Regions from separate parts of the Methylobacterium sp. XJLW genome, predicted to be linked through region 2. Evidence: riboswitches for the same ligand, from Rfam matches in the RefSeq annotation. Region 2 holds a riboswitch; the other holds the start of a gene.
The links. A riboswitch is a leader RNA that binds a small molecule or an ion and turns the genes downstream of it on or off. The one in region 2 is predicted to bind fluoride.

Region 1 (14,226 bases), 180 kb from region 2:
CCAGGTTGGAGATCACCAGCGGCAGGGAGGTGCTGTCCGCCACGAACCCGCAGGCGACGATGAACGCCAGGGCCGCCGCCGGCTTGAAATCGAGCCGGAGCAGGATCGCCAGCACGATCGGCGTCAGCAGCAGCGCCGCGCCGTCGTTGGCGAACACCGCCGCGATGGCCGCGCCGAGGAGCACGACCAGCGGGAACAGCCGCCGGCCCCGGCCGCCGCCCCAGCGGGCGATGTGCAGGGCCGCCCAATGGAAGAACCCGGCCTCATCGAGCAGCAGGGAGAGGATGATGAGCGCCACGAAGGTGAACGTGGCGTCCCAGACGACATGCCAGACCACCGGAATGTCGCCCGGGTGGATCACGCCCGCGGCGAGAGCGACCCCCGCGCCGGCCAGTGCGCTCCATCCGATCCCGAGGCCCCTGGGCTGCCAGATGACGAACACGAGGGTGGCAAGGAAAATGGCGAGCGCGAGCATCCGGGCGTTTTCGTCTTATGGATCGGTGTGAGGCTCAGGCCGTGGCGACGCGGCGGCCGTGCTCGTCCACGACCCGCTCACCGTCTTCCTTGACGAACTCGCCCTGCTGCACCGGCAGAAGATCGAGCACGGCTTCCGACGGTCGGCACAGGCGCACGCCCTTGGGCGTGACCACCAGCGGGCGGTTGAGGAGGATCGGGTGCGCCGCGATGGCGTCCAGGAGCTGCGCATCCGTCAGCGCGGGATCGCCGAGGTTCAGCTCCGCGAACGGCGTGCCGCTCTCCCGCAGCACCGCACGCACCGACAGACCGGCGCGGGCCAGGAGCTGCACCAGCAGCGCCCGCGCGGGCGGGGTTTTGAGGTACTCGATCACGTGCGGCTCGATGCCGGCGTTGCGGATCATCGCGAGGGTGTTGCGGGACGTGCCGCATTCGGGGTTGTGGTAGATCACGACGTCGAACGGCTCAGGCATGGGCGGTCTCTCCAAGGGCGGGGCAGCAGGGTGCCAGGGCGGCCATCGCCGGGGTGCAGACCTCCGGGCGGCCCTGGCAGCAATCTTTCATCAGGAAGGCGATCAGGCCGGACAGCGCCGGGTAGGCGGCGCTGTAGATGATCGAGCGGCCCGCGCGCCGCGAGGCGACCAGGCCCGCGTGGCTCAGTTCCTTGAGATGATGGGACACGGTGGCGGCGGAGACGCCCACCGCCTCGGCCAGCACGCCGGAGGCCAGCCCGTCCGGGCCGGCGGTCACGAGCACCCGCACCAGGCGCAGACGGTGCTCCTGGGCGAGGGCCGCGAAGGCGGCGAGGGCTTGCGGCTCGTCCATATTCGTTACAATCTTCAAATCACTCTTTGAACGTACAAGAAAGCTGAACCTTGGACAAGCCGCGCCAGCCTTTCACCGATGGCCTGCCGAACCTGAGCGCCGCGCATTTCGTGGTGCCGACCCGCGCGCGCCTGGAGGCGGTCAAGCCGCTCACCCACGCCCCCCGGTTCCTGATCCTCTACGGCTCCCTGCGGGAGCGCTCGTTCAGCCGCTTCCTCGCCTACGAGGCCGCCCGGCTCCTGGAAGCCATGGGCGGCGAGGTGCGGATCTACGACGCGCACGGCCTGCCCCTGCCCGACGACACGACCGCCGATCATCCGAAGGTGCAGGAGCTGCGCGACCTCTCGATCTGGTCCGAGGGCCAAGTGTGGGTGTCGCCGGAGCGGCACGGCACGCTGACCGGCGTGATGAAAAGCCAGATCGACTGGCTGCCGCTCTCCGAAGGCAGCGTGCGGCCGACCCAGGGGCGCACCCTGGCCGTGATGCAGGTGTCCGGCGGCTCGCAGAGCTTCAACGCCGTGAACAGCCTGCGGATTCTCGGCCGCTGGATGCGGATGATCACGATCCCGAACCAGTCGTCGGTCCCGATGGCCTACAAGGAGTTCGACGAGGCCGGCCGGATGAAGCCGGGGCCGCTCTACGAGCGCGTCGTGGACGTGTGCGAGGAGCTGATGAAGTTCACGCTGCTGACCCGGGAGCGGGCCGACGACCTCGTCGACCGCTACAGCGAGCGGAAGGAGCGCGCGCCGGAGCGGCTGAGCGCCGTGGCCGCCGACATCGGCTTTGTGAAGCGCTGAGACACACCGCCGCCGATGCGACCGTCCACGCGGGCGCCGTCGTGATCGCGGCGGCGACCGGCCGCCCGTGGGGCAGGTCTGTGCGGGACCAGGGTCCCAGCGCCCCGAGGGCCGACCGGATCCGCTGTCTCCGCGTCCACCCTCGGGGGAGCGACGGGTTCGCCCCTCCCCGCACGCCGCAGGCCTGCACGAAGGGCCTTGACGCGGTTCGGAGGGGTCCCGTATCTCTTGAGGACGGCAATGGTGTCTGCCGGGCCATCAAGGCCGAACCGCCGTCAGGCTGATGACTCCTACTTCTTGCGATCCCGCAAAGTCTTGCGGCGTCGCATCAAGGGGATGTCATGCGCGCAACCTTCCGAAATCTGTTCACACGCTTCAACGTAGCGGCTTTTGTCCGCACGCGGCACGATCATGCCGTCTCGGTCGCGCGCTGGATCCTGGTTCTGCTGCCCATGGCCGCCGCCGTGGGCTCCCTGTGCGCGGCCTTCCTCTGGAGCCTCGATGCGGCCACCCGGGCGCGCTTCGCCTATCCCGGGCTGCTGTTTCTCCTGCCGCTCGGCGGCTTGGCTATCGGGCTGCTCTACCATCGCTTCGGCCAGTCCGTGGAGGGCGGCAACAACCTCATCGTCGAGCAGATCCATGTGCCCGGGGGTGGCGTGCCCCTGCGCATGGCGCCGCTGATCTTCCTCGGCACGGTGGTCACGCATCTGTTCGGCGGATCGGCGGGCCGCGAAGGCACGGCCGTCCAACTGGGCGGCAGCCTCGCAAGCGCCTTCGGCAAGGCGGTCCGCCTGGATGCGCCGAGCTTCCGGATCATGCTGATGGCCGGGATCGCCGCGGGGTTCGGCGCCGTCTTCGGTACGCCACTGGCCGGCGCGGTTTTCGCGCTCGAGGTCCTCGCTGTCGGACGCGTCGAATATGCGGCCCTCGTGCCCTGCCTCGTCGCGGCCGTGGTCGGCGACTGGACCTGTCAGCTGTGGGGCATCGAACACGGGGTCTTCCGTATCGACGACCACGCCGGAGCCGTCGGCACGCACATGGTCGAGCCGCTGCTCCTGGCCAAGGTCGCGGTGGCAGGCGTGGCCTTCGGACTGGCCGGCTTGGTGTTCGCCGAGGCGAACCACATGCTCGGCGGATGGTGCAAGCGGGTCATCGCCTTCGCGCCCCTCCGCCCCGTGGCGGGCGGCCTCGCGGTGATCGCCCTGGTCTACCTCTGTGGCACGCGGGATTATCTGGGACTGGGCGTCTGGTCGGCGGATCCGCACGGGCTGACCATCGCCCGCTTCTTCGGTCCGGAGGTGCATCCCTGGAGCTGGGCGCTCAAGATGCTGTTCACGGTCGTCACCCTGAGCGCCGGGTTCAAGGGCGGCGAGGTCACGCCGCTGTTCTTCATCGGCGCGGCCCTCGGCAACGCGCTGGCCGGGGTGCTGGGGGCGCCGGTGGATCTCCTGGCCGGCCTCGGGTTCGTCGCCGTGTTTGCCGGAGCGGCCAACACGCCGCTGGCCTGCACGCTGATGGGTATCGAGCTGTTCGGCGCCACGCACGGCGTCTACATCGCGACCGCCTGCTTCCTGGCCTACCTGTGCTCCGGGCACAGCGGCATCTACCTGTCCCAGCGCATCGCCGTCCCGAAGGTTTCCGTGGGCACTCTGCCGCCGGACGCCACCCTGCGCCATGCGCGCACGCACCGCGCGGCCCGGCTGACCGCGCCGGCCCCCGTGTCGGCCCCCGACAGATAGGTGCGCCCCAGGGCTTCGACGCGTCCGGTCGTCCCGGCCGGGATCGGGACGGTGCGGGCATCTCAATGACGTGCGCCGACAGGGCTCGACCACGCCAAGCCCGTTCCCTGGGGGGCTCCAGGCCCCTCTGCGGGGAACGGGTCGTGCAGGCGAAGGCCGACGGCCTGCTCAAGGCCGTCGGCCGAGGACGCCCCGGTCTCAATGGGCGCCACACGCCCCCCCCGCAATCCGCGCCCTGCCCCCGCACCGCCGTCGGGCCGGCCCGCGCCGCGAGGGCGGACCGGGAGGATCCGGCCAGAGACTCGTCAGGCGGCGCGGACGGTTGCGAGGAAGCGGGCGACCTCGGCACCGAGATGCTCGGACTGGCGCGAGAGTTCGGAGGCGGAGGCGAGCACCTGGCTGGCCGCGGCGCCGGTCTCCTCGGAGGCCTGCGCGACGCCCGCGATGGTGCCGGTCACCGCGGTGGTGCCGGTCGAGGCCTGCGCCACGTTGCGCACGATCTCCTGCGTCGCCGCCCCCTGCTGCTCCACCGCCGCGGCGATCGAGGTCGCCACGCCGTCGATCTCCCGGATCCGCCCGGTGATCCCGCCGATCGCCGTCACCGCCTGCCCGGTCACCTCCTGCACCGCGCCGATCTGCCGGGCGATCTCCTCGGTCGCCTTGGCGGTCTGCTCGGCCAGCGCCTTCACCTCGGCAGCCACCACCGCAAAGCCCCGCCCCGCGGCGCCGGCCCGCGCCGCCTCGATCGTGGCGTTGAGCGCCAGCAGGTTGGTCTGCCCGGCGATCCCGGAGATCATCCCGACCATGTCGCCGATCCGGGCGGCGGTCTGGCTGAGCGCCTGGACCAGGGCGGCGGTCTGGTCGGCCTCGCCCACCGCCGATTGCGCGAGCCGGGCCGAGCCGGTGACCTGCCGGCCGATCTCCTGCACCGACGAGCCCAGCTCCTCCGCGGCGGCCGCCACGGTCTGGACGTTGGCGGCGGCCTCTTCCGCGGCCGCCGCCACGGCGGTGGATTGCGAGGCCGTCTCCTGGGCGGTGGCGGTCATCTGCCGGGCGGTGGCCTGCAGCTCCGTGGCCGAGGACGAGACCATGCCGACGACGCCGCCGACCGCCCGCTCGAACCCGTCGGCGAGTTCGATCATGGTGCGCCGGCGCGCCTGGGCCGCGGCCGCGTCGGCCAGCCGCTTGACCTCGGCCTCCTCGGCGGCCTTGCGGGCGACCAGGGCCTTGATCCCCTCCACTGCCCGGCCGACCGCGCCGATCTCGTCGCCCCGGCCAGCCTCCCGGATCTCCGCCTCGATCTCCCCTTGCGCCATGCGTCGCAGGACGACGACCAATCTGCCGAGCGGGCGCGTGATGCCGACGATCGTCACGAGGGCGGCCGCAGCGAGCCCGACCAGCAAGCCGAGCGCGCTGAACGACACCAGGGAGATGCGGGTGGCGTTGGTCTGCTCGGTCAGTTCGGCCGAGCCCTTCTCCATCGCGCCATCGATGTCGTTCCCGAGCTTCGAACTGCCCTGCACCAGGGCGACGAAGGTCGGGTCGATCGTACGATGGACCAGCGCGAGGGCCTCGGCGTTCCGGCCCGCCAGGCAGAGCTGGCGAACCTCGGAAACCTGCTGGACGAACTGATGGATACGGGCCGCCTGCTCGTCGATGCGCGCGCCAAAATCCGGCGCGAGTCGGCGCAGGTCGGCCAGAGCCTTTGTCAGGGTGGGGATGGCGTCGTCGAATCCAGTGTTGGCCACCTTCATCTGAGCTTCGTCTGTCTCAGCGAGGATGCGATACACCCAGTAATTCATCTCGAAGACGCTGCGATTCAGGCGACGCGCCGTTGCAACCGCCTTCGCATCGCGATCGATGAAAGAACTGTAGGCCTTATCGATCTGGCCGATCCGCGCCTGCGCAAACCAAATACAGCCACCGATCACTCCACCGATAAGCACGATGACCGCTGACAGCTTTGTCAATATTTTAGCGTTGGAGAGCAAGGACATGGTTCCACCTGTGTGCATCAGGCAAAACGTCAACGAACACGATTAAATTTCGGTTCAAATTTCCGTGATGCGGAGAGAGCCAGCGCGATCCCGGCGCCTCGGGGCCGGGCCGATGCGCGGCCGCTCTCGGCGATGCGGTCAAGGAACCGCCCCTCCCGGGCGCCGCTCCCCGGATCCGCGCGGTTGCGGCTCCGCATGCGGCCCGGTGCCGGCTGCGCCCGCCACAGGGGGCAGGACCTGACGGAGCACATGGCGGAGCTTGTCGGGGTTGCGGGTGATGTAGAGGGCGGCGATCCGACCGTTCTCGATGGCGAGCGCGGTCGTCTGAAGGAGATCGCCGCGTTCCCGGCTGATGTATCCCGGCAATCCGTCGATCCAGACCGGCGCGACCATCGCGGCCCGCTCGGGCCCCCATTTGCGCCGGACGCCCGCGAAGAGACGGAGCAGGCGCTCCGACCCGACGATGGGGTTGGGAAAGGCCAGGACCTTGCCGCCGCCGTCCGAGCAGAGCACCACGTCCTCCGCGAGCAGCGTGCGCAGGGTCGCGATGTCCCCGCTGGCGGAGGCCGCGAAGAACGCGTGGGCGATCCGTTCGCCCTCCTCCCGCGCCACGGGAAAGCGCGGCCGTGCGGACTGCACGTTCCGGCGGGCGCGCACCGCGAGCTGACGCACGGCGGCCGCCTCCCGATCAAGCGTGTCCGCCACCTCGCCGAGCGGGATGCCGAACACGTCGTGGAGCAGGAAGGCTGCGCGCTCGAGGGGCGAGAGGCGTTCCAGCGCCATCATCAGCGTCAGCGTGAGATCGTCCTCGTCCACGCCGTCCTCCCCCGTCTCGACCAGGGGCTCCGGCAGCCAGGCGCCGACATAGGTCTCCCGGCGGGCGCGGGCCGACTTCATCTGGTCGAGGCAGAGCCGGGTCACGATGCGGGCCAGAAACGGATACGGGGCCGCGACCGCGCCCCGATCCGCCGCGATCCAGCGCAGCCACGTGTCCTGCACCATGTCCTCGGCCTCGCTGCGGGAGCCGAGCATGCGGTAGGCGATGCGCAGGAGGCGCGGACGATGGGCCTCGAAGGTGGCGGTCGCCGCGTCGGTCTGCGTGTCGGTCGGCGGCATGGGATCTGTCTGCGGAGCGATGGCGAGACCCGGGGATCCTCGCACGCGGCCGGAGGGGGTGTCACCGCCGGTCCGGCACGGTCAGGTCGCGGTCGTCCGTGTCGACGACGAACACCGCGAGAAGGCGGGACGGCTCCGTGGCGCTGGCATTGGCGCTCACGGCATGGTGGTCGCCCGGCTGCTCCACGAAGCTCTCGCCGACCCGGAAGATCTGCTCAGGCCCGTCGTTGATGCGGCTGCGGATCGCGCCCTCGATCACGGTCGCGGTGATGAAGGCGGAGCGCGCATGCCTGTGGGCGGGGGAGGACCCGCCCGGCCCGTACGCGACGAGGACGCCGCGCAGACTCTTGCCGGGGATGCCCGGCAGGGGGTGGTCGAAGATCGTCGTGACGCGGGCCTCGCCGGCCCGCAGCTCCGCCGCCCCGACCGGGAGCGCGAAGCCGGCCAGGCAAGCGGAGAGGATGAGTGCTTTGACCATGGGGGTTCGTCCAGCGTGGTGAAGGAGGCCGTCAGACGGTCGCGAGCCAGGTCGCGAAGCGCGTGGATCCGAGGCGCGCCGCGGCAGCGTCCTCGGGAACGAGCGAGCCCTTCTCCAGGGCGGCGCCGAAATACCGTGCGCCGCGGTCGGCCGACACCGCCCGGCGGTCGCCGGCGGCGGCGGCGCATCGGGCGACGAAGTCGCGGAAGGGCAGCCTGTCCGGTCCGGCGATCTCGATCGTCCGGCTGCGGGGCTCGTGGACGGCGACCTCCGCCAGCGCGGCCGCGACGTCGGCGGCGGCGATGGGCTGGAAATCGGCGTCGGGGACGACGATGCGATCGCCCACGACCGACGCCGCGGTGATCGTGGCGACGAACTCGAAGAACTGGGTTGCACGAACGATCGTGTAGGGCAGGCCGGACGCCACGATCAGCCGCTCCTGCGCGACCTTCGCCCGGAAGTATCCGTTCCCGTCCAGGCGATCCGTGCCGACGATCGAGAGGGCGACATGGTGCGTCACGCCGGCCCGACGCGCGGCGGCCAGGAGGTTGCGGCTCGACCGCTCGAAGAAATCGAGCACCGCCGCATCCTCGAAGGACGGTGCATTCGCGACATCGACCACGACCTCGGCGCCGACGAGAACCTCGGCGAGCCCCTCACCCGTCAGGGCGTCGACGCCCGTCCGCGGGGAGGCGGCGACGGCTTCGTGTCCCCTGCGGCCGAGTTCGGCGGTCAACTGCCTGCCGATCAACCCGCTCCCGCCGATCACAACCACCTTCATGACGCGCGTCTCCTGCGTGAACCGGGCGGCGCGGCGGGGTGCCGCTGAGGCGCTCGTTCGACGTCAAGACGAGGGGACGACGCGGGATGTGACATGCCGTCGGAGAAAAAGGCGATGCCGCCGTGTGGGACGCCGTCCATGGCCACCACCGGACGCCAGCCCCCCCTCCGGGCTGAGCGTCACGGGGTCGATCCGGGCCTCCCCCATCAAGCCGACCCGGAGGGCGTTCCAGCGGACAGTCCTGGCCAGACCCGGCCAGTCCCGTGACGGTCTCGCCGACCGTGTCGGCGCCGGCACCGATGCGTCCGCGGGCGACCGGACGGCCTCAGCCGCCCTTCGCCGTCGCGGCGACGTCCGCGCCTCCGACCAAACCGCCGATCCGCACAGGGTCCCGATTGAAGACGTCCGCGCCGGCGTCGCGTGCGGCTCAACCGATATCGCCTTCCGCGCGACCCCGACGGGACAGCGCGCCATCCCGGAATGGCCAGGGTCCGTGGCGGAAGCCTGGACCCACTGGACTGGACCGCTCGCCGGAACGCTTGGAGGAGGCCGCCGTTGCACCCGTCGCGAGAGGGTGGGCGTCGGGCTTGCGAGACCGCAGCCGATGCCAGCCCGAGACAGGATGTGAAGGACAGCGCGATGATCGACACGGACAGGATCACGGGGGCCGCGCGCGCGTTCGGCGGCACGGTTCAGGGCTCGGTTGGCGACCTCGCCGGTTCGAACCGCCATGCGGTCGAGGGCCGGCTCCGCGAAGCGCAGGGCACCGCCGAGAACCTCTACGGTCAGGCCAAGGACGCGGTCCGGCACGCGGCCGACGAGATCTCGGACCACGCCGCGGAGGCCTATGGCCGGAGCCGTGCCTACGCGTGGGAAGGTCACCAGACCTCCGTCGCCTGGCCCCACGCTTCCTTGCTCGTCGCCGGGCTCGCGGGCTTCGGTCTGGGCTTGCTCGTCAGCAAGCTCTGAGCCGCGACGCCCGCTCGCATCGACACCGTCGGCGGCGTGGCACTCGCGGATCTCCCAGGCGGGGCCGCTCGCGGGGCCCGCGCGGCCGATGATCGGCCCGCGTCCCGGCCGGGCCTCCACGGCGCCGGGCAAAACGGTCCCCGCGCGGTCGATCGCGCGGCGACGCAAATCCGTGCGGCCAACCCGACCGGCCGGTCCCGCGTGTCGGTCTTTGCCGGGTCGACCTCTCATGGTTGTATGGGGGCGTGCCGCGGCCCCTGTCGGCCGGCGGCGAGGCCCGCCCGTCGGCACGGCACGGGAACGGCAAGGGAGGCACCGCAATGGCCAGCGTGGTCGCCGAGGATCAGGACGCCCGGAACGCGCTCGGCGAGAGCGAAATTCCCAAGGCCACGATCTGCCTCTGGTACGACACGGAGGCCGAGGCGGCCGCCCGATTCTACGTCGCGACCTTTCCGGACAGCGCCATGGGCGCGATTTACCGGGCACCGGCCGATTACCCGTCGGGCAAGGCGGGGGACGTGCTGACGGTGGCGTTCACGGTGGCCGGCATCCCGTGCATCGGCCTGAACGGCGGTCCCGCCTTCCGGCACAGCGAGGCCTTCTCGTTCCAGATCGCCACGGACGACCAGGCGGAGACGGACCGGCTCTGGACCGCCATCGTCGACAATGGCGGGCAGGAGAGCGCCTGCGGCTGGTGCAAGGATTGCTGGGGCATCGCGTGGCAGATCACGCCACGCGTGCTCACCGCCGCGCTGGCGGCCGGCGGCGCGGAGGCCCAGCGCGCGTTCACGGCCATGATGACCATGGGGAAGATCGACGTCGCCGCGATCGAGGCGGCCCGGCGCGGATGACGTCGCGTCGGCCTGGACCCTGTTGCCGATGACCGAGCCGATATCCGCCGCGGCCCACGCGCGCACCATCCTGGCCGCGCACGAGCATCGCCGCCCCATCGCACCGCTGACCGGCTGGGATCCGACCTTCGACCTGCCGGCGGCCTACCGGGTCGCCGAGGCGATCCGGTGCCTGCGTGCCGGGCGCGGCGAGCGGAATGTCGGCTACAAGATCGGCTTCACCAACACGACCCTGTGGGAGCGGTACGGCGTCCGGGCGCCGATCTGGGGGCATGTCTACGACACGACCCTGCGCGACCGGGCCGCCCTGGGCGGACCGGTGCCCCTCGCGGCCTTCGTCGAGCCCCGGATCGAGCCGGAGATCGTGTTCGGTCTGGCACGCGCGCCGGAACCCGGCATGGATGCCGAGGCGCTGATCGCCTGCCTCGACTGGGCCGCGAGCGGCTTCGAGATCGTGCAGTCGCTCTATCCGGGCTGGCGCTTCGCGGCGCCCGACACCGTGGCGGCCTTCGGGCTGCACGGGTTGCTGGTGGTGGGCGAGCGGGTGCCGGTTCCGGCGGCCGCGCGGCGCGGCTGGATCGGCGACCTCGCGGGCTTCACCGTCGACCTGCTGCGGGACGGCGCCGTCGCCGACCGGGGCGGCGGCCGCAGCGTCCTCGGGACGGGACCGCTCGCCGCCCTCGCGCACTTGGTCGATGCGCTGGCTAACGATCCGGTCGCCCCGCCGCTCGCAGCCGGAACGGTCGTCACAACCGGCACGCTGACAGACGCGCTTCCGGTCGCCTCCGGCCAGCACTGGAGCACGCGGCTCGACGGGCTGCGGCTTCCCGGCATCGACCTTGCCCTGATCTGAAAGACCCGGCACGGGTTATCGTGCCAGGATCGTGTCGTTTCCCGGGCCGGCTCCGGGACTCTGGCATTGGTGATGGTTAGCCGACATGCCAAATGCTGAGCCATGCCTGGACGCCTGCGGCGACGCCACACGACCTTCCTCGTCTCCGTCACCGTGCAGGGCTCCAGCCCGGCATCCGGCGCCACGGTCTACGCGGTGATGAAGCCCAGCGCCGCGGAGGCGCTGGAGGCCGTCCGCCCTCTGGTCGACCCGTCGGCCACACTCGCCGTCGTGGGCAGCCTGTCCACCCGGATCGCCAAGGCCCTCAAGCTGAAGCGCGACGAGCCGCGGGTGGTCTGAGCCGCCCGGTTCCGGCTCAATCCACCGCGAGCCGGTAGCCGACGCCCCGCACAGTCTGCAGGAAGACCGGATTGGCGGGGTCGACCTCGGTCTTGCGGCGCAGGCGGTTGATCTGCACGTCGACGGTGCGCTCCGCCGCGGCCCCGCCCGGGCCGGCGAGCTGCTCGCGCTCGACATTGGCGCCGCCCGCCATCGCCAGGATCGTCAGGATCTCGCGCTCGCGCTCGGTGATGCGGATCAGCTCGTCGTCCCGGCGCAGCTCGCCCCGGTCGACCCGGAACGCGAACGGCCCGAAGGTCACCGCCTCGGCGGCCGCCGCGCGGGGCCGCGCGCTGCGCTTGATGATGTTGTTGAGCCGCAGCGTCAGCTCCCGCGGCTCGAAGGGCTTGGGCAGGTAATCGTCCGCGCCGATCTCCAGCCCCATCACCCGGTCGTTCGGGTTGGAGCGGGCGGTGAGCATCAGGATCGGCACCCGCGACGTCTCGCGCACGCTGCGGGCGTAGTCGAAGCCGTTCTCGCCGGGCATCATCACGTCGAGGACCATGGCGTCGAACACGACGCTCTGGGCCCGGGCCCGCGCCTCCGCGGCGCTCGCCGCGGCGGTGACCCGGAAGCCCTGGTCGGTGAGGTAGCGGGCGAGCAATTCGCGCAGCCGGCGGTCGTCGTCGACCACGAGGACGTGGGGCGCCTCGTCGGGCAGGTCGGCCCGGGCGGCATTGCTCACGCGCACTCCTCCCCGGCGACGCGCCCGTCGCTCCCGCCCCCGCGCCGCGCCATCAGGCGCTGGACCGCCGGGCGGTCCTCCGGCTCGATCATCGCCATCAGGAAATCCTCCGGGGAGCCCCGGGCATCCGGCGCCGCGAGCGCCCGGGCGAGGCGGCGGGCCTGGACCCGCGTGAGGTCGGCTGCGAGACGGGCGCCGGCCTCGGTGCAGTAGAGGAGGCGCTGGCGCCGGTCGCTGGAACCGGGTTTCTGCGCGACGTAGCCCTGCCCGATCAGGTCCTTGAGCACCCGGTTCAGGCTCTGCTTGGTGATGCGCAGGATGTCGAGGAGTTCGGCGATGGTCAGGCCGGGATAGCGGTCGACGAAGTGCAGCACCCGGTGGTGGGCCCGGCCGAAGCCGTAGGCGGCCAGGATCCGGTCGGGATCGCCCACGAAATCCCGGTAGGCGAAGAACAGAAGCTCGATCAGGTCGTCGCTGCCGAGGGCGGCCGGCGCGGCACCCGGGACGGGTTTCGCCGCGAAGATCGCCTCGCGCGGGGCTGTCCGTGTCACGGCGCGGCCGCTCCCAACGGGTGATAGGTCAGTCCCCATGACGTTTCTCAAGGCGGCCCGGGCCCGTCAACCCTGACCGGGCCGGCCGGGGCGCCGGCCGGCGGCGATCCTCAAGCGGGATTGCCGCCGGTCCGGCCCCTCCGCTACGCAGGATCCTCGATCGACGGGAGCGGACGGACATGGCCGAGGTAGCTGAACCGGGACCGGGACGCCTCTGGATCCGCGATCCGCGCGCCATCCTGGCCGAGGGCGCCGGGGGCGGGATCGTCGTGGCGGGCACCCGGATCGTCGAATGCGTGGCGGCGGGCGCGAAACCCGCCGCGCCCGTGGACGAGACCTTCGACGCCTCGCGCCACGTGGTCATCCCGGGGCTGATCAACACCCATCACCACGCCTTCCAGACGCTGACCCGCGCCCACCCGCTGGCGATCAACAAGCCGCTCTTTCCCTGGCTGAAGGCGCTCTACACGGTCTGGGGGCGGATCACCCCGGAGGCGTTCCGGCTCGCCACGCAGGTGGCCTTCACCGAGCTGCTGCTCTCGGGCTGCACCACGGCGGGCGACCATCACTACCTGTTCCCGAAGGGGCTGGAGGATTCGATGGACGTCCAGGTCGCGGAGGCCCGGGCCCTCGGGATCCGGGCCGCGATCACCCGCGGCTCCATGAGCCTGTCCGACCGGGAGGGCGGGCTGCCGCCCGAGAGCCTGACCCAGGACGACGACACGATTCTTTCGGATTGCGAGCGGGTGCTGAACCTGTTCCACGACCCCGCCCCCGGCGCGATGGTGCAGGTCGCGCTCGCCCCCTGCTCGCCCTTCGCGGTGACCCGGCGTCTGATGCGCGAGAGCGCGGCGCTCGCCGCCCGGCACGGGAGCCGGCTGCACACCCATCTCGGCGAGACGCTGGACGAGGACGCCTATTGCCAGCAGATGTTCGGTTGCCGGCCGGTGGAGTACCTCGAGGAGGTCGGCTGGCTGAACGACCGGGTCTGGCTCGCCCACGGCATCCACTTCACCGATGCCGAGGTCGCCCGGCTCGGCAAGGCCGGGGTCGGCGTCTGCCACTGCCCGACCTCGAACATGACCCTGGCCTCGGGCCGCTGCCGCACCTGCGAGCTGGAGGCGGCGGGCTCGCCGGTGGGCCTCGGTGTCGACGGCTCGGCCTCGAACGACAGCTCGAACCTGATGGAGGGCGTGCGCCACGCCCTGATGATCAACCGGCTCACCTACGGGGCGGAGGCCGTGACGCATCTCGACGCCCTGCGCTGGGCCACCGAGGGCTCGGCCGCCTGCCTCGGCCGCACCGATATCGGCCGGATCGAGCCGGGCCGGGAGGCGGACCTCGCCCTGTTCACCCTGGACGAGCTGCGCTTCTCCGGCGCCCACGACCCGCTGGCGGCTCTGGTCCTGTGCGGCGCCACCCGGGCCGACCGGGTGATGGTGGCGGGCCGCTGGCGGGTGATCGACGGCCAGCCGCTCGGGGTCGATACCGGGATGCTGCGCGAGGCGCATTCCCGGCTGGCGGTGGACCTGTTCGGAGCGGTGTAGAGAGCGAGCCCTGACCCGCCCCGCGCGTGATCCTCAGAACAGCCCGTCGATCTGCCCGTTGGCGTCCAGCCGGATTGTGTCGGCGGCGGGCACCCGGGGCAGGCCCGGCATGGTCATGATCTCCCCGCAGATCGCCACCACGAAGCCGGCGCCGGCCGAGAGCCGGACGTCGCGCACGCCCACGA
Region 2 (14,226 bases):
AACTACGACGCCCTGCCCAAGCCGTATCGCAGCTACCGGGCCGGCTACGTGTTCCGCAACGAGAAGCCGGGGCCGGGCCGTTTCCGCCAGTTCATGCAGTTCGACGCCGACATCGTGGGCGCCGGCAGCGTCGCGGCCGATGCCGAGACCTGCATGCTGATGGCCGACACGCTGAACCGCCTCGGGCTCGGCGGCCAGTACGTGGTCAAGGTCAACAACCGGAAGGTGCTCGACGGCGTCATGGAGGCGATCGGGCTCGCCGGTCCCGACAAGGCCGGCCAGCGCCTGACGGTCCTGCGGGCGATCGACAAGCTCGACCGGCTCGGCGTCGACGGGGTGCGCGACCTCCTCGGCGCCGGCCGCAAGGACGAGAGCGGCGACTTCACCAAGGGCGCGGGCCTCGACGCGACGGCGATCGGCCGGATCCTTGCCTACGTGTCGTTCCAGGCCGATGCCGGGGACGGCGCCGACAAGATGGCGTTCTGGGAGAAGTTCTTCGCCGGCTGGCACGACGCGGTCGGCGAGTCCGAGACCGGCCGGGAGGGCATCGCCGAATTGCACGCGATCATGCGCCTCTGCGCCGCCGCCGGCTACGGCCACGACGTGATCCGCGCCGATCCGAGCGTGGTGCGCGGCCTCGAATACTATACCGGCCCGGTCTACGAGGCCGAGCTGACGTTTCCGGTCACCAACGAGGACGGCCAGACCGTGCGCTTCGGCTCGGTGGCGGGCGGCGGGCGCTACGACGGGCTCGTCGGGCGGTTCCGGTCCGAGCCGGTCCCGGCCACCGGCTTCTCGATCGGCGTCTCGCGGCTGTTCTCGGCCCTGCAGCTCGTGGGCAGCCCCCTGCTCGCCGGCGCCGAGGCGCCCGGGCCGGTGGTGGTGCTGGTCCTCGACCGGGAGAACATGGCCGATTACCAGCGGCTGGTGGCGCTCCTGCGCGCCGACGGCATCCGGGCGGAGCTCTACCTCGGCGCCGCCGGCATGAAGGCGCAGATGAAATACGCCGACCGCCGGCGCGCACCCGTGGCGGTGATCCAGGGCTCGAACGAGCGTCTGGCCGGCGAGGTCCAGATCAAGGACCTGATCGCGGGTGCCCAGGCGGCCGAATCCATCGCCAGCAACGCCGAGTGGAAGGCGGCGCGGCCCGCGCAGATCTCGTGTCCGGAGGCCGATCTGGTGGCGCAGGTCCGCGCCGTGCTGGCCCGGCATTTCACGGCTTCGGAGACCTGAGGCGCGCAGGTCGAACGCGGCGGCTCCGGCGGCGTTATCCTCGGTCGGTTCCGTGGAGGGGTCGGGGGAGATGTCGGGATGCGCGCGAAGATCCTCATCCTGTCGGCCGGCCTGATCTGCGCCGGGACAGGCCCCGTCTGGGCCGCCCGGCCGGTCCTCGACCGGTTGCCGAGCGCCGTCGCCCAGGCCACCCCCGGGACCGGCAGCGCCCCCGTCCTGAGCGCCGGGATCGCCGGAGCGCCGGCCCTGACCGTGATCGCCCGCCGCAAGCCGGTCCGGCGCCCCCGCGGGGCGCGTCTCGGCGGCGGCCGGCCGCTCTGAGCGGCTGCTCCGAGCGGGTGAAGTCTGTGGCGCCGTAGCGCGTATCGGTCCGCGGTACGGGGACCTGCGCAGTCCTGCGCACCGCACCGCCCTGCGACGTGTCGCCAAGTCCGGCCACGGTTGCTACAGAGCGCCCGCGAGGATGGATCCGATGACACGACCGGAGGCAGGCGAGACGGGGGCGGGGGACGCGGCGCGCACGCGGCTGCTCGCGCATCTGGCGGCGGCGGGCTATCGGCCCGTGACGCCGCCGGTGCTGCAGCCGCTGGAGCCGTTCCTCGAATTGTCGGGCGAGGACATCCGCCGGCGGATCTTCGTCACGCAGGATGCGGGCGGCGCCGAGCTGTGCCTGCGGCCGGAATTCACGATTCCCGTCTGTCGCCTCCACCGGGCGGAGGCCGACGGGCAGGTGGCCGATTACAGCTATTGCGGTCCGGTCTTCCGCCTCGCCGCCGACGAGCCCGACGAGTTCTTCCAGGCCGGCATCGAGTCGATCGGGCGCACCGACACGCCGGCCGCCGACGCCGAGGTGCTGGGTCTCGCCCTCGAGGGCCTCGCCCTGTTCGGCCGGACCGATCCGGCGGTGCGGCTCGGCGACATGGGGCTGACCGTGGCGCTCCTCGACGGCCTCGCGGTCCCGCCCGCCGCCAAGCGCCGGACGCTCCGGGCGCTGGCCGCCGGGCGCTCGCTGGACGTGGTCACCAACGGCGCCGAGGGGACCCGCCCGGAGGATCCCCATGCGGGCCTGCTGGCGGCGATCCAGGGCCAGGACCCGCGGGGCGTGCGCGCCTTCGTGGAGGACGTGCTGGCGATCGCCGGGATCTCGGCGGTGGGCGGGCGCAGCGCCGGCGAGATCGCCGAGCGCTTCCTCGCCAAGGCCTCCGCGCAGGCCCATGGCGGGGCCGGGCTCAACGCCGAGAACCGCATCCTCCTCGACCGCTACCGGGCCATCGCCGGCCATCCGGATGCCGCCGCCCGCGACCTGCGGGCGCTGGTGGCCGACGCGGGCATCCGCCACGACGCCCTCGCGGCCGCCCTCGACCTGTTCGAGGAGCGCACCGGCTTCATCGCGGCCCGCGGGCTGCCGATCGAGCGGTTCCGCTTCCAGGGCGGCTTCGCCCGCAACCTCGACTATTATACCGGCTTCATCTTCGAGGTGACCGAAGGGCAGGGCCCGATCCTGGTCGGCGGCGGCCGTTACGACGGCCTGCTCGGCCATCTCGGCAGCCCGGCGCCCCTGCCCGCGGTGGGCTGCACCTTCTGGATCGCGCGCGTGGCGGGAGCCGGCCGATGAGTGCTTCGGACGCGACCGCCATGCCGCTGATCCTCGCCGTGCCATCCAAGGGCCGCCTGCAGGAGAACGCCAGCGCGTTCTTCGGCCGGGCCGGTCTGAAGCTCGCCCAGGGCGCCGGCGCCCGCGACTACCGGGGCAAGCTGCTCGGCGTCCCCGACGTCGAGGTGCGCTACCTCTCGGCCTCCGAGATCGCCGCGCAGCTCGCCTCGGGCGCCGCCCATCTCGGCGTCACCGGCGAGGACCTGATCCGCGAGACCCTGCCGGACGTGCGCGGCCAAGTGGAGCTGCTGACGCCGCTGGGCTTCGGCAACGCCACCGTGGTGGTCGCCGTACCCCAGGCCTGGATCGACGTGCGCGACATGTCCGACCTCGACGAGGTCGCCGCCGGCATGCGCACCCGCCACGGGCGGCGCCTGCGGGTCGCCACCAAATACGTGAACCTGACCCGCCGGTTCTTCGCCGAGAAGGGCGTCGCCGATTACCGGATCGTCGAGAGCCTCGGCGCCACCGAGGGGGCGCCGGCGGCGGGCTCGGCCGAGATCGTGGTCGACATCACCACGACGGGGGCGACGCTCTCCGCCAACGCCCTGAAGGTGCTGGACGACGGCATCATCCTGCGCTCGGAGGCGAACCTCGTCGCCTCGCTGAAGGCGCCCTGGGGCGAGGGCCAGCGGGCGGCGCTCCGCACCGTGCTCGGCCGCATCGCCGCCGAGGAACGCGCCCGGACCACCCGGGAGGTGCGGGCCGCCCTGCCGGAGAGCGGCACCATCGACCTCGCCACCCTGGCGGGCCTGCACGAGGCCGAGCTGCCCTACGGCGCCCCGAAGGGCCCGGAGGGCGAGATCGTCCTGCGCTGCCCTGAGGGCGCGGTGTTCGACCTCGCCGGCGCCCTGGTCGAGGCGGGGGCGCGGGCCGTGACGGTGCGGCGGGTCGACTATGCCTTCGCGGCCGAGAACCCGCTGGCGGAGCGGCTGCTGGCGCGGCTCTGAGGAGGGCGGACCGTCGTGGTGGTGTCCTTGCGGACCACCGCGACGGCTACGGGCCCTGCTTGGCGAATTCGGACAGCACCCCGCGCAGCACCTTGAGCCGCCCGTCGTAGGCGGCTGTCAGGCAGGCGACGTCGCCGCTGCAGGCGCGCCGCTCCGTCAGCCACGCCTCCTGATCGTCGCGCAGCTTGGCTTGGCCGCCCATGGGCAGCACGCTCTTCAGGATCTCGAACCGGGTCGCCATCTCGACGTCCCGGTCGTTGAGCGGGAGATGGGCACAGATCGCCTTCTCGTCCGGAGCCTCGGCCCTGTCGCACGGGAAGCTCGCGGCCCGGGCAGCCGGGGCGGCGATCGGAGCCGCGAGGGCGGCGAGGGCCAGGGCGAGGACGAGCGGCTTCGGCATGGCCAGGCAACGGCCCGGCGGCGGAAAGGCTCCGCGCAGCGCGGCAGCCGGGTGAATCGAACCGGGATCAGAAGCCCGGCTTGACGATCGCCAGGATGACGATGCCGATCATGAGAAGCGTCGGCACCTCGTTGAGCACCCGGTAGAACCGATGACCGCGGGTGTTCCGGTCGGCGGCGAAATCCTTGACCATCCGGGCGAGCCAGCCATGGATACCGGTCATCGCCAGGACCAGCGCGAACTTCGCCTGGAGCCAGGGGCTCGCATAGAAGCCGCTCATCCAGGCGAGCGCCACCCCGAACAGCCAGGTGGCGATCAGGGCCGGGTTCATGATCGCCTTGAGCAGGCGGCGCTCCATCACCTTGAAGGTCGCGCTCTGCGCCTCCGAGCCTGGCGGCAGGCTCGCATGGTAGACGAACAGCCGCGGCAGGTAGAGCATGCCCGCCATCCAGGCGATCAGGCTGATGACGTGGCCGGCCTTGATCCAGTCGTACAGCACGGGCGCAGCCTCAACCCTGGCCGCGCAGCCGGTCGAGCATCCGCTCGACATGGGCCACCGGCGTCTGGGGCGTGATGCCGTGGCCGAGGTTGAAGATGTGCGGCCGGCCGGCGGTCGCCTCCAGGACGGCATCCACCGCCGCGTCGAGGGCCGCGCCGCCCTCGATCAGCGTCTCGGGATGGAGGTTGCCCTGCGTCACCGTGGTGGCCGGCACCGTCGCTCGCAGGGCCTTCAGGTCCACCCCCCAGTCGACGCCGACGGCATCGGCGCCGGTCTCCGGCACCACCCGGGCATGGCCGTCGAGGCCCGAGCCGCGGGCGAACACGATGATCTTGGCGCCCGGCACCCGGGCGCGGACGCCCGCCACCATCCGGGCGATCGGCTGCAGGGACCAGCGGGTGAGGGCGTCCGCCGCGGGCGCGCCCGGCAGGGCGCTCTCCGCCACGTCGCCGACGGGCTCGACGGTGCCGTCGGAGGTCGGCACGGCGAGGGGCAGCGTGCCGGCATGGGACTCGAAGATCTGCACGGCGTCGGCGCCGGCCTCGAGCTGGCGCACGAGGTAATCGGTCTGCACCGTGACGAGGCGGTCGATCAGCGCGTCCACCAGCGCCGTGTCGCCCTCGGCCAGCGCCCGCGCGGGGGCGAGGTCCGGGGTGCCGCGACCGCCGATCATGTAGCTCGCCACCGTCCAGGGGGCGCCGCAGAAGCCGAGCAGCGTGGTCTCGCCGGGCAGTTCCGCGCGCAGCCGGGTCACCGTCTCGAAGACCGGTGCGAGATGGGTCATCACCGCCGGGTCGCCGGCCTCGCGCAGCTTCGAAAAGGCCTCCCGGCCGTCGAGGGGATCGAGGCGCGGCCCCTCGCCCTCCACGAAGCGCACGTCCTGACCGAGCGCATGGGGCACGACCAGGATGTCCGAGAACAGGATCGCGGCATCGAAGCCGAACCGCCGGATCGGCTGGAGCGTCACCTCGACGGCGAAGTCGGGGCTGTAGCAGAGGTCGAGGAACGAGCCGGCCTCGGCGCGGGTCGCCCGGTATTCCGGCAGGTAGCGGCCGGCCTGCCGCATCATCCAGGCGGGGGGCGGACCGATCGCCTCCCCGTCGAGGACGCGCAGCACCTTCCGCTCGGACTTGCGCTCCGTCCCCGTCATCGTCGTTCCCATCCCGTATCCGTCATCCCGCATGCCCGTCGGCGGGCCTCCTGTCGAGTCGAGGCGCGCCGATCCCCACACGGGCCCCTTCGAAAAGAAAAGAGAGAATCTAGGACTCTGTTTTTTCTCTTGGGGGGCCGAATCACGGGGGCACAAAAGCGTCCACAGGCGGTCCCCGGCGCCGCGCCGTTAACGAGGCTTTAAAGGATTTGCTCCATCTTGCGAGAACGACCAGATCCGACAGCGCCTTGGCAACGCCGAGTCGTGTGCGGACCCCGGACGCGTCCCGGATTCTCCCAGTGAGGCGGAATCCATGCGCCCCGATCGTCTGCCTGTGAACGGCGGAGTCGATAGCGCGCACCGGTATCGCCCTGGACCGGCCCGGCGGGGCATCCTATCCACACTCATCGACTCCCCTGGCGGCCGGCGGTGGACAACGTGGGCGCCGCGAAAGGCGACCGCAGAGGCGATCGGAATGGGCCGCAGCTACTTCCACCTCCACCTCGTCTCCGACTCCACCGGCGAGACGCTGATCAATGTCGGGCGCGCGGCGGCCGCGCAGTACGAGGGCGTGTCGGCGATCGAGCACGTCTATCCGCTGGTGCGCTCGGCCGCGCAGCTCGACCGGGTGATCTCGGAGATCCGGGCGGCGCCGGGTCTCGTCCTCTACACCCTGGTGGGGGGCGACCTCGGCGAGCGGCTGGAGGAGGTCGCCCGGGAGACCGGCTCGCCCTGCCTGTCGGTGCTGCGGCCGGTCCACGACCTGCTGCGCGCCTATCTCGGCGCCGAGACCACAGCCCGGCCCGGCGCCCAGCACATGCTGAACGCCGAGTACTTCAAGCGCATCGACGCGATGAACTTCACCCTGGCCCACGACGACGGCAACCTGCCGGAGGATCTCGAGGACGCGGACGTCATCCTGCTCGGCGTCAGCCGGACCTCGAAGACGCCGACCTCGATCTACCTCGCCAATCGCGGCCTCAAGACCACCAACCTGCCGCTGGTGCCGGGCATGCCGCTGCCGCCGGCGATCGAGCGCGCCCGCAAGCCCCTGGTGGTCGGGCTGTTCGCCTCGCCGGAGCGGATCGTGCAGATCCGCCAGAACCGGCTCTCCAGCCTCAACGCCGACGAATCGTCCCTCTACGTCGACCGCTCGGCGGTGGCGGACGAGATCACCGCCTCCCGCCGGCTGTTCACCCGGAACCGCTGGCCGACCATCGACGTGACGCGCCGCTCCATCGAGGAGACCGCGGCGGCGATCGTCGACCTCTACCGCGACCACCGGCTGAAGTTCATCGCGGATTGAGAGGGGTTTCCGAAGGGCTCAGCCCTTTGGCGGGGTCCGGGGGCGGAGCCCCTGAACGACCCGGGCTCCGCCCCGGATCCGCAAGAGGTCGCAGCCCTTTTGAAGCCGGGACGGCCTCAGCTGCCGCTCAGGACCGCCCGCACCAGGGTGAGGCCCGCCACCAGCCCGATCAGACCGGTCGCCACCGAGGCCCCAACGTAGAGGGCGGCGGCGGCGGTCTCGCCCCGGTGGTACAGGCTGATCGCGTCGAGGGAGAAGGTCGAGAAGGTGGTGAAGCCGCCGAGCACGCCCGTGGTCAGGAACAGCCGTGCCGGGTGACCCGCCGCGCCGCGCAGGGCGAAGCCCTCGGCGAGCACGCCCATCAGGAACGAGCCCAGCACGTTGATGATCAGCGTGGCCAGGGGGAAGCCGAGGCCCGGCAGCAGCCGGGCGACCGCCACGTTGATCCCGTGGCGGCACCCGCCCCCGAGCCCGGCTCCGACAACGACGATGAGGGTGTTGATCATGCCGGCCCTTCCTGTTCGGTCGGGCAGCCACGTCCTGTCGCGGCTTCGGCGCACGGCCCCACCGCGGACGGCTGAGGCGCGCCCGTGCGGTAGGAGCCATCAGCCCGGCCTCCGAGTCGGGCGGTTGTCGGGGCGCTCCATCCCCATCGGGACAGGCTTAGCGCAGGATGCCGGGAAGGGGAATCCGGTTTTCCGGCTCACGCGCTGGTGGGTCGGGGGGCGCGGCGGGTTCACAGATCGGTTCGGATCGGCGCGGGTCCCCTCCCGTGCGGGAGAGCGGACCCGCGCCCTGTCATGAACCCACCGCGCTGGATCGATCGGCGAAGCCGCAAGGCTCAGCGGGCGTAGGCGAAGTGGCTGCGCTGCTCGATCTGGGCGGCATAGAAATCCTCGACCACCTCGCGGACCACCTCGGCCAGCTCGTCGCCCCGGTGCTCGTCGAGCTGGATGTCGCTGCCGACGGTCCGGCCGATGGCGCAGCTCGCAGCCCCCGGCACGAGGCGCTCGTTGTAGCGCTGGTTCAGGCCCGAGACCGAGATGTAGTTGCTGCCGCCGAGTTCCGGACCGTACTTGATCTTGATCTTCTGCTCGGTGTCGGTCCCGCGCAGCCGCGCGCAGAGGCTGATGAAGTTGTCCTGATCGATCTTGGCCTCGAGGCCGGTGATGCTGCCGTGGACGTTGTCCTCCTCGTTGAGCACCTCGGCCATGAGGTTCAGGACGCCGACCACCGGCTCCAGCGCCCGGGCGCCTTCCTCCAGGAGTTTCTTGCGGAAGTCGTTGCTGCGGGCATCCGCCTCCTGCAGCCGCGCGCGGAACCTGTCCTTGACCTCGTTGGCGCGTGCCATCGCGCTCCTCCCTGGTGGTTCATCCGATGCTTTGCCGCCCGGATGACCGAAACCTACGAGGCCAATTCAGATGACGCAAGATAGTGCAAAATATTGATGCCTGCCCAGAACTTGAGCCGTTGCACAGGAATAATACTTGCTCATGGACTGTGCAACGGCGGAGTCTCCGGGATCCGCGCCTATTTCAGGAGCTGCAGCAGGCTGCGTCCGGCTGGGGTCTTGAGTTCCTTGGCGTCGAGCGTGCCGTCCTTGTCGGGATCGGCCGCCTTGAAGCGCTGCTCGACCAGGGCGAGGTATTCCTTGCGGTCGAGGGTGCCGTCGTTGTCGGTGTCGGCGGCCTTCAGGTCCGTCTTGCTGACCCGGCCCTTCAGCTCCTTGGCGTCGACGGTCCCGTCCTTGTCGGTCTCGGCGGCGTCGAAGACCTTGCCGGCCGCGGCCTGGGCCTCGGCCAGATCGATCGTGCCGTCCTTGTCGGTGTCGACCATCTTCAGCGTGCGCTCGGTGCCGGAGGACCGGGCGAAGGCCGCCGACGGCAGCGCGGTGGGGACGACCAGGCCGAGGACGAGCATCGCGGCCAGCGCACATGCGGGTCTGTTCAGGATCGCGGGCATGAACGAAATCTCCGGTGGCGATCAGCGCCGGCAGCCCAAGCCGCCATGCGGCGCGCCGTTCCCGGAGGCGCGTTCACAAGCCGACGATCAGTCAGCGGGCCGGACCGTCGAGGGGGGCGAGCCGGTCCGGTTCCCGGGCCGCGGCGGCGACCGGTTCGGACCGGGACAGGGCGTTGGCCAATGCCCTCAGGTCCGGGACCGGCGCGCCCGAGGCGCCGAACACCGACCGGTCGAGAGCCGCGAAGGATGCGACAAGACCGGGCCGCGCCCGCCAGATGCGAGCCAGGTCCGGCGCTTCCCGCATCGCCGTGTCCAGGACCGCGCGGAACCCGGCGGGATCTCCGGAACGGGCCGCCGCCTGCAGCGCGCGCCGGGTCGGGCGGGACAGGCGCAAGGAGGGCCGGCCCAGGCCGAAGCCGATCAGCGCCAAGCCCAGCCCGAAGGCGGCCAGCGCCGAGGCGGCGACCACGAGCGGCGAGGGGATCGCGGGGGGCGCCCGGTCGGTCTCCCGGTCGGGCAGGCCGCCGCCGATCTGCCGGGCCGGGATCTCGGTCTCGCGCATGGTGCGGGTGTTGGTGTCGAACCACGGGATCGCGATGGCGTCGAGGGGGATGATCTCCGGCACGCCGGGCTTCACGTCCCACTGGTAGGTGGCCCGCGCCACGGGGCCCGAGGGGGTCAGCAGGGTCTCGCGGGTGACGGGGCCCGCGAAGGTGATGATGCCGCGCGTGCGCATGACCGGCCGGGGCGGCAGGCCCTCCGCGACCATGCCCTGCGCCTCCAGGGTGACGATCCGGCGGGTGGTCTCGCCGACCTTGATGGTCTCGGGATCCGGGCTCCAGGAATCGGTGATCGCCACGTCCTTGGCCGGCAGCCACCAGGGCTCCTTGGCGTCGGGGCCGCCGCTGGGCTCGGTCCATTGTGCGACCGGGAAGGGGATCGGCTTCGAGCGCACCTCGACCACCCGCCGCTCGCCGACATCGTTGACGGTGAGCTTGTGGGTGAACGGCTCGATGGTGAACTGCCCGGCATGGTGTGGGAAGACCGCCACGGTGCGGTCGAACGCGATGGCGCTCTGGCCGTCGGGAAGCTTGGTCTTGCTCCAGTGATCCCGGCCGAGCTGCGTCCAGGAGAAGTTGGCGAGGGAGGGCTGCACCACCTCCTCGAGCAGGATCGGCTGCTTGTAGACCCCGTGGATCTTCAAGAGCACCATCTCGCGGGAGAAAGGCGCGCTGTTGCCGTTCAGTTCGGCGGTCACCGTCAGGGTGAGGTCGCCCGGCTCGATCTCCGCGCGGGCGGGGAGGGGAGCGAGGAGGGGGGCGAGGAGGAGGAGCGCGCGGGCGCGCCTCTCGAAGATCCCAGAAAAACTCACCACGGGTTGCTCCCGGCGGGAATCGCGGTGCCGGCCTCGACCCGGCGGGTCTGCTCGGCGCGCAGGCGCAGCTTGAGATAGCGGCCGGGATCGTCCGGCAGGGTCTGGAGCCAGAGCCGGTCCGGTCGGATCTCGTGGGCCTCGAAGCTCTTGGTCACCCGGCGGACCTCGCGCTCGGGCGCCTCGGCCACCATGGCGGAACCGCCCCCGGTCCGGCCCCGGCCCGCCGCGTCGCCGGCCGAGCCCCGGGCCTGGCCCTTGCCGGTGTCGATCGATTGCTGCTCGGCCTTGCCCCGGCGGGACACCTTGCTGTTGCCGGGCAGCGACGCGCTGGCGTTCGATTCCTTGTTGCCGGCGAGCCCCTCGCCGCTGGAGGCGGCGTTGATGTCGTTGTTCTGGTCCTGGTTGGCGGTGTTGTTGTAGCGGGCGCCGTACTGGGCGGTGCCGTTGGCGATACCGCCGCCGGGCCCGCGATCGATCACCTCGGCCCGCATCCGGGCGATCAGCGAGCGGTTGGCCTGGGCGTCGGCATCGCGGGGGTTGAAGCGCAGGGCCTCGTCGTAGGCCGCCAGCGCGCCCTCGAGGTCGCCCGCCTTCGCGAGCGCGTTGCCGAGATTGTAGCTCGCGCGCCGCCCGCCGGTGCGGAACAGCGCGATCGCGTCCGCGTAGCGGCCGGCCTCGTAGAGCGCGGCGGCGCGCCAGGCCGGATCGACGAAGACGTCCGCGGCCAGCCCCGGCAGGCCGAGGCCCATCAGCAGGCGCCCGAAGCCGGTCCGGGGCTGCGAGACGGCGAGCAGCGCCAGGAGGCCGATCCCCGCCAGCGCCAGGCCGGCGATCCGGGCGCGGCGGCGCCAGCGCGGCGGCAGGCCGGCGCGGAGCGGGACGGCGAAGCCCGTGTCGGGGAGGGTGAGCCGCATCAGGCGCTCCTGCGGAACAGGACCAGGACCGGCAGGGCCGCCAGCAGCAGCAGCCAGCGCCCGAGATCCGCATAGGCCAGGACGCCGTAGCCGCCCGCCGCGAGGTGCTGACTGAGCCCGGCGCCGACCGCGTCGAGCACCGGGCCGGGGGTCGCGATGTCGGCGACGGTGCCGCCGCCGGCCCGGACGAGGGCGTCGAGGGCGGCCCGGTCGGGCTTCGGCGCGCCGGGCGGCAGCGGCTTGTCGGCGGGGACGAACAGCGCCTGGAGCCGCCAGCCGTGCTCGGCGATGGCGCGGGCCTCGCGGATGGCGGCCTCGCCGATGCCGTCGCCGTCGCTGATCAGCACCACGTCGGCCGCCACGACGTTGGCCTCCGCCAGGGTGCGGCGGGCCAGCGCCAGCCCGCGCTCGGGATGGGTGCCGCGGTCCGGCACCGTGTCGGCATCGAGGGCGAACAGGGTTGTACCGAGGCTGTCGCGGTCGGTGGTGGTGGAGGCGGCGAGGTAGGCGTCGCCCGCGTAGACCACGAGGGCGACCGCCCGGGTGCCGGCGGCCTCGGCGACGGCGGCGGCGGCCTGCCGGACGCCCTGGAGGTTGCCGCCCTCCGTGACCGAGCGGGACAGGTCGACGACGATCACGGTCTCGTCGAGGTTGCGGAAGGTCCGCCCGTCCGCCCGCTCCACAGCGGGGCCGGTGAGCGCGAGGGCGATCAGGCCGGCCGCCAGGGCGGCGGCGAGGTTCGCCTGCCGCCGGCCGCCCAGCACCGCGCCGGTGCGGGCGAGGTGGGCCATCAGCGCCGGATCCACCGCCCGGGCCCAGTCGCCCAACGGCGCCGAGCGCCACGCGGCGCGGAGCGCCAGCAGGACGACCACCGGGATCGCCAGGAACCACCAGGGGCGCAGCAGCGCGAAGGCGTCGAGGAAGCTCATCGGGCGGCGTCTCCCACCCGGATCCCCTCATCCCGAGGTGACCGCGCAGCGGGCCTCGAAGGAGGGCTCCAGGGATCGCGCGGCCGGCGGGAGGGCTCCTTCGAGGCCTCCGCTGCGCTCGGGCACCTCAGGATGAGGGCGTGTGCCGGACAGGCGGCGAAACGTGGATCCATCACGCCCCCCTCCGGCTGGCCAGCAGGGCGGCGGCGGCCAGCAGCGCCAGGGCGGCCGGCCAGGGCCAGAGGTCCCGGCGGAGGGGCAGGGGCGGAGCCAGGGCGCGGCCGCCCTCGAGCCGGTCGATGGCGTCGGCGACGCGGACCAGATCCTCGGTGGTGCGCACCCGGAACGCCTCGCCGCCGCTCGCCTGCGCCATGTCGCGCAGGGTCTCGGTGTCGACCACGTCCTGCTCGCCATCGGCATCGGCCATGTCGCGGGGCCCCAGCGCGATGGTGTAGATCTTGATGCCCAGCGTCTTGGCGAGGTCCGCCACGTCCTTGGGGGCGGTCTGGCCGGCATTGTTGGCGCCGTCCGAGAGCAGGATCACGGCTTTCGCGGCCTTGGCATCGGACTGCCTCCCGGAGGCGGCCTCGCCGTCCGCATCCCGCGGGTCCAGGCGGCGCAGGGCGAGGCCGAGGCCGTCGCCGATCCCGGTGGAGCGGCCGCTGATGCCGATCGTCGCCTCGTCGAGGGCGCGGGCGACCGCGGCGGTGTCGAAGCTCAGGGCCGCCGCCACGTAGGCCTGGTCGGCGAAGATCACGAGGCCGATCCGGTCTCCGGCCCGGCGGCGGATGAAGTCGGTGCCGACGCGCTTGACCGCGGTGAGCCGGTTCACGGTCTCGCCGTCGAGGGCGAAGTCGCGCCGCTCCATCGAGCCCGACAGGTCCATGGCGATCATGATCTCGCGGCCCGAGGCCGGGAGCGCGGCCGCCGGCATGACGAGGCGCGGACCCGACAGGGCCGCCACCAGGGCGATCCAGAGCGTCCAGGTCAGCAGGGCCCGCCGCCGCCCCCGGGCCGCGAGGTCGGCGCCGGAGCGCGCCCCCCCCACCAGCGTGCCGGGCACGCGCAGGGCGCCGCTGCCGCCCTCGGGCTCGGCCGGGATCAGGCGGGCGGCCAGAAGGGGCAGGGGGAGGGCCAGGAGCGCCCAGGGCGCGGCGCAGTCGAAGGCCAACAGGAGGGCGCTGAGCCATGCGGGCAGGAACGCGCTCATGCCCGCAGCCGTCCGATCAGGCGGCCGAGTTCGGCGTCCAGGGCGTCGAGGTCGGGATCCTGCCGCCGGTACAGCCCGTCGGCGAGCACCCGGCCGGCGCCCCGGGTGAAGAAATCGGTCCTGAACAGCGCGTCCAGGCGGGCGGCCCAGTCGGCGCCCGTCGCCCGGGCCTCGGTCTCGCCGCCGAGGGTCCGGCCGAGACGGCGCAGGAGCCGGGCCTGGGCGACGAGGCGCGCCTCCGGATCGAGGTTCCGGCTCCGGGCGAGTTCGGCCAGCGCCGCCCGGCGGATGCCGGCCCGCGCCCGGCCGCGCCCGTAGCGGACGAGCCCCACCAGCAGGGCGGCGAGGAAGCCCAGAGCCGCCGCGGCGACGACCTCGCCCTGCAGGGCGCCGGCGGCGCCGCCGGGCAGATGCAGGCCCCGGAGCTGATCGAGGGACAGGGGAATCTCGGCGGGAGTGACGGGGTTCATCGGATCGGACCGCCGTGTCGGACCTCACAGCACCGCATCGAGGCGCTCCATGAGCGGCGCATAGGCCTCCGGGCCGGTCTCGACGTCGAGGCGCACGCCCGCGATGCCGCGCCGGGCATAGTCGGCGAGCCGGGCCTCGGCGGATTCGCCCGCCGGCCCGGCCGCCGTCGGCAG

Region 1: linked by a shared signal. The riboswitch ahead of A3862_RS10960 (voltage-gated chloride channel family protein) and the one ahead of crcB (fluoride efflux transporter CrcB) in region 2 are both predicted to bind fluoride.

The regions. Positions count from the first base shown of each region.
Region 1 covers NZ_CP016429.1:2,367,549-2,381,774, reverse strand. Annotated here, with positions in the region: gene A3862_RS10980 (arsenic transporter) at 1-475, opposite strand, end outside; gene arsC (arsenate reductase (glutaredoxin)) at 510-947, opposite strand; gene A3862_RS10970 (ArsR/SmtB family transcription factor) at 940-1,299, opposite strand; gene arsH (arsenical resistance protein ArsH) at 1,350-2,096, shown strand; fluoride riboswitch at 2,324-2,396, shown strand; gene A3862_RS10960 (voltage-gated chloride channel family protein) at 2,438-3,835, shown strand; gene A3862_RS10955 (methyl-accepting chemotaxis protein) at 4,141-5,832, opposite strand; gene A3862_RS10950 (sigma-70 family RNA polymerase sigma factor) at 5,971-6,948, opposite strand; gene A3862_RS10945 (cupin domain-containing protein) at 7,010-7,426, opposite strand; gene A3862_RS10940 (SDR family oxidoreductase) at 7,458-8,207, opposite strand; gene A3862_RS10935 (CsbD family protein) at 8,847-9,176, shown strand; gene A3862_RS10930 (VOC family protein) at 9,554-10,027, shown strand; gene A3862_RS10925 (2-keto-4-pentenoate hydratase) at 10,056-10,880, shown strand; gene A3862_RS10920 (hypothetical protein) at 10,983-11,219, shown strand; gene A3862_RS10915 (response regulator) at 11,236-11,943, opposite strand; gene A3862_RS10910 (MarR family winged helix-turn-helix transcriptional regulator) at 11,940-12,533, opposite strand; gene A3862_RS10905 (8-oxoguanine deaminase) at 12,674-14,041, shown strand; gene A3862_RS10900 (formate--tetrahydrofolate ligase) at 14,075-14,226, opposite strand, start outside.
Region 2 covers NZ_CP016429.1:2,189,061-2,203,286, reverse strand. Annotated here, with positions in the region: gene hisS (histidine--tRNA ligase) at 1-1,233, shown strand, start outside; gene A3862_RS10145 (hypothetical protein) at 1,312-1,554, shown strand; gene A3862_RS10140 (ATP phosphoribosyltransferase regulatory subunit) at 1,706-2,848, shown strand; gene hisG (ATP phosphoribosyltransferase) at 2,845-3,837, shown strand; gene A3862_RS10130 (lysozyme inhibitor LprI family protein) at 3,884-4,237, opposite strand; gene hemJ (protoporphyrinogen oxidase HemJ) at 4,305-4,736, opposite strand; gene A3862_RS10120 (uroporphyrinogen decarboxylase) at 4,747-5,898, opposite strand; gene A3862_RS10115 (pyruvate, water dikinase regulatory protein) at 6,362-7,192, shown strand; gene crcB (fluoride efflux transporter CrcB) at 7,309-7,698, opposite strand; fluoride riboswitch at 7,782-7,852, opposite strand; gene A3862_RS10105 (hypothetical protein) at 8,034-8,543, opposite strand; gene A3862_RS10100 (EF-hand domain-containing protein) at 8,723-9,154, opposite strand; gene A3862_RS10095 (BatD family protein) at 9,246-10,529, opposite strand; gene A3862_RS10090 (tetratricopeptide repeat protein) at 10,523-11,443, opposite strand; gene A3862_RS10085 (VWA domain-containing protein) at 11,443-12,372, opposite strand; gene A3862_RS10075 (VWA domain-containing protein) at 12,545-13,582, opposite strand; gene A3862_RS10070 (DUF4381 family protein) at 13,579-14,052, opposite strand; gene A3862_RS10065 (DUF58 domain-containing protein) at 14,077-14,226, opposite strand, start outside.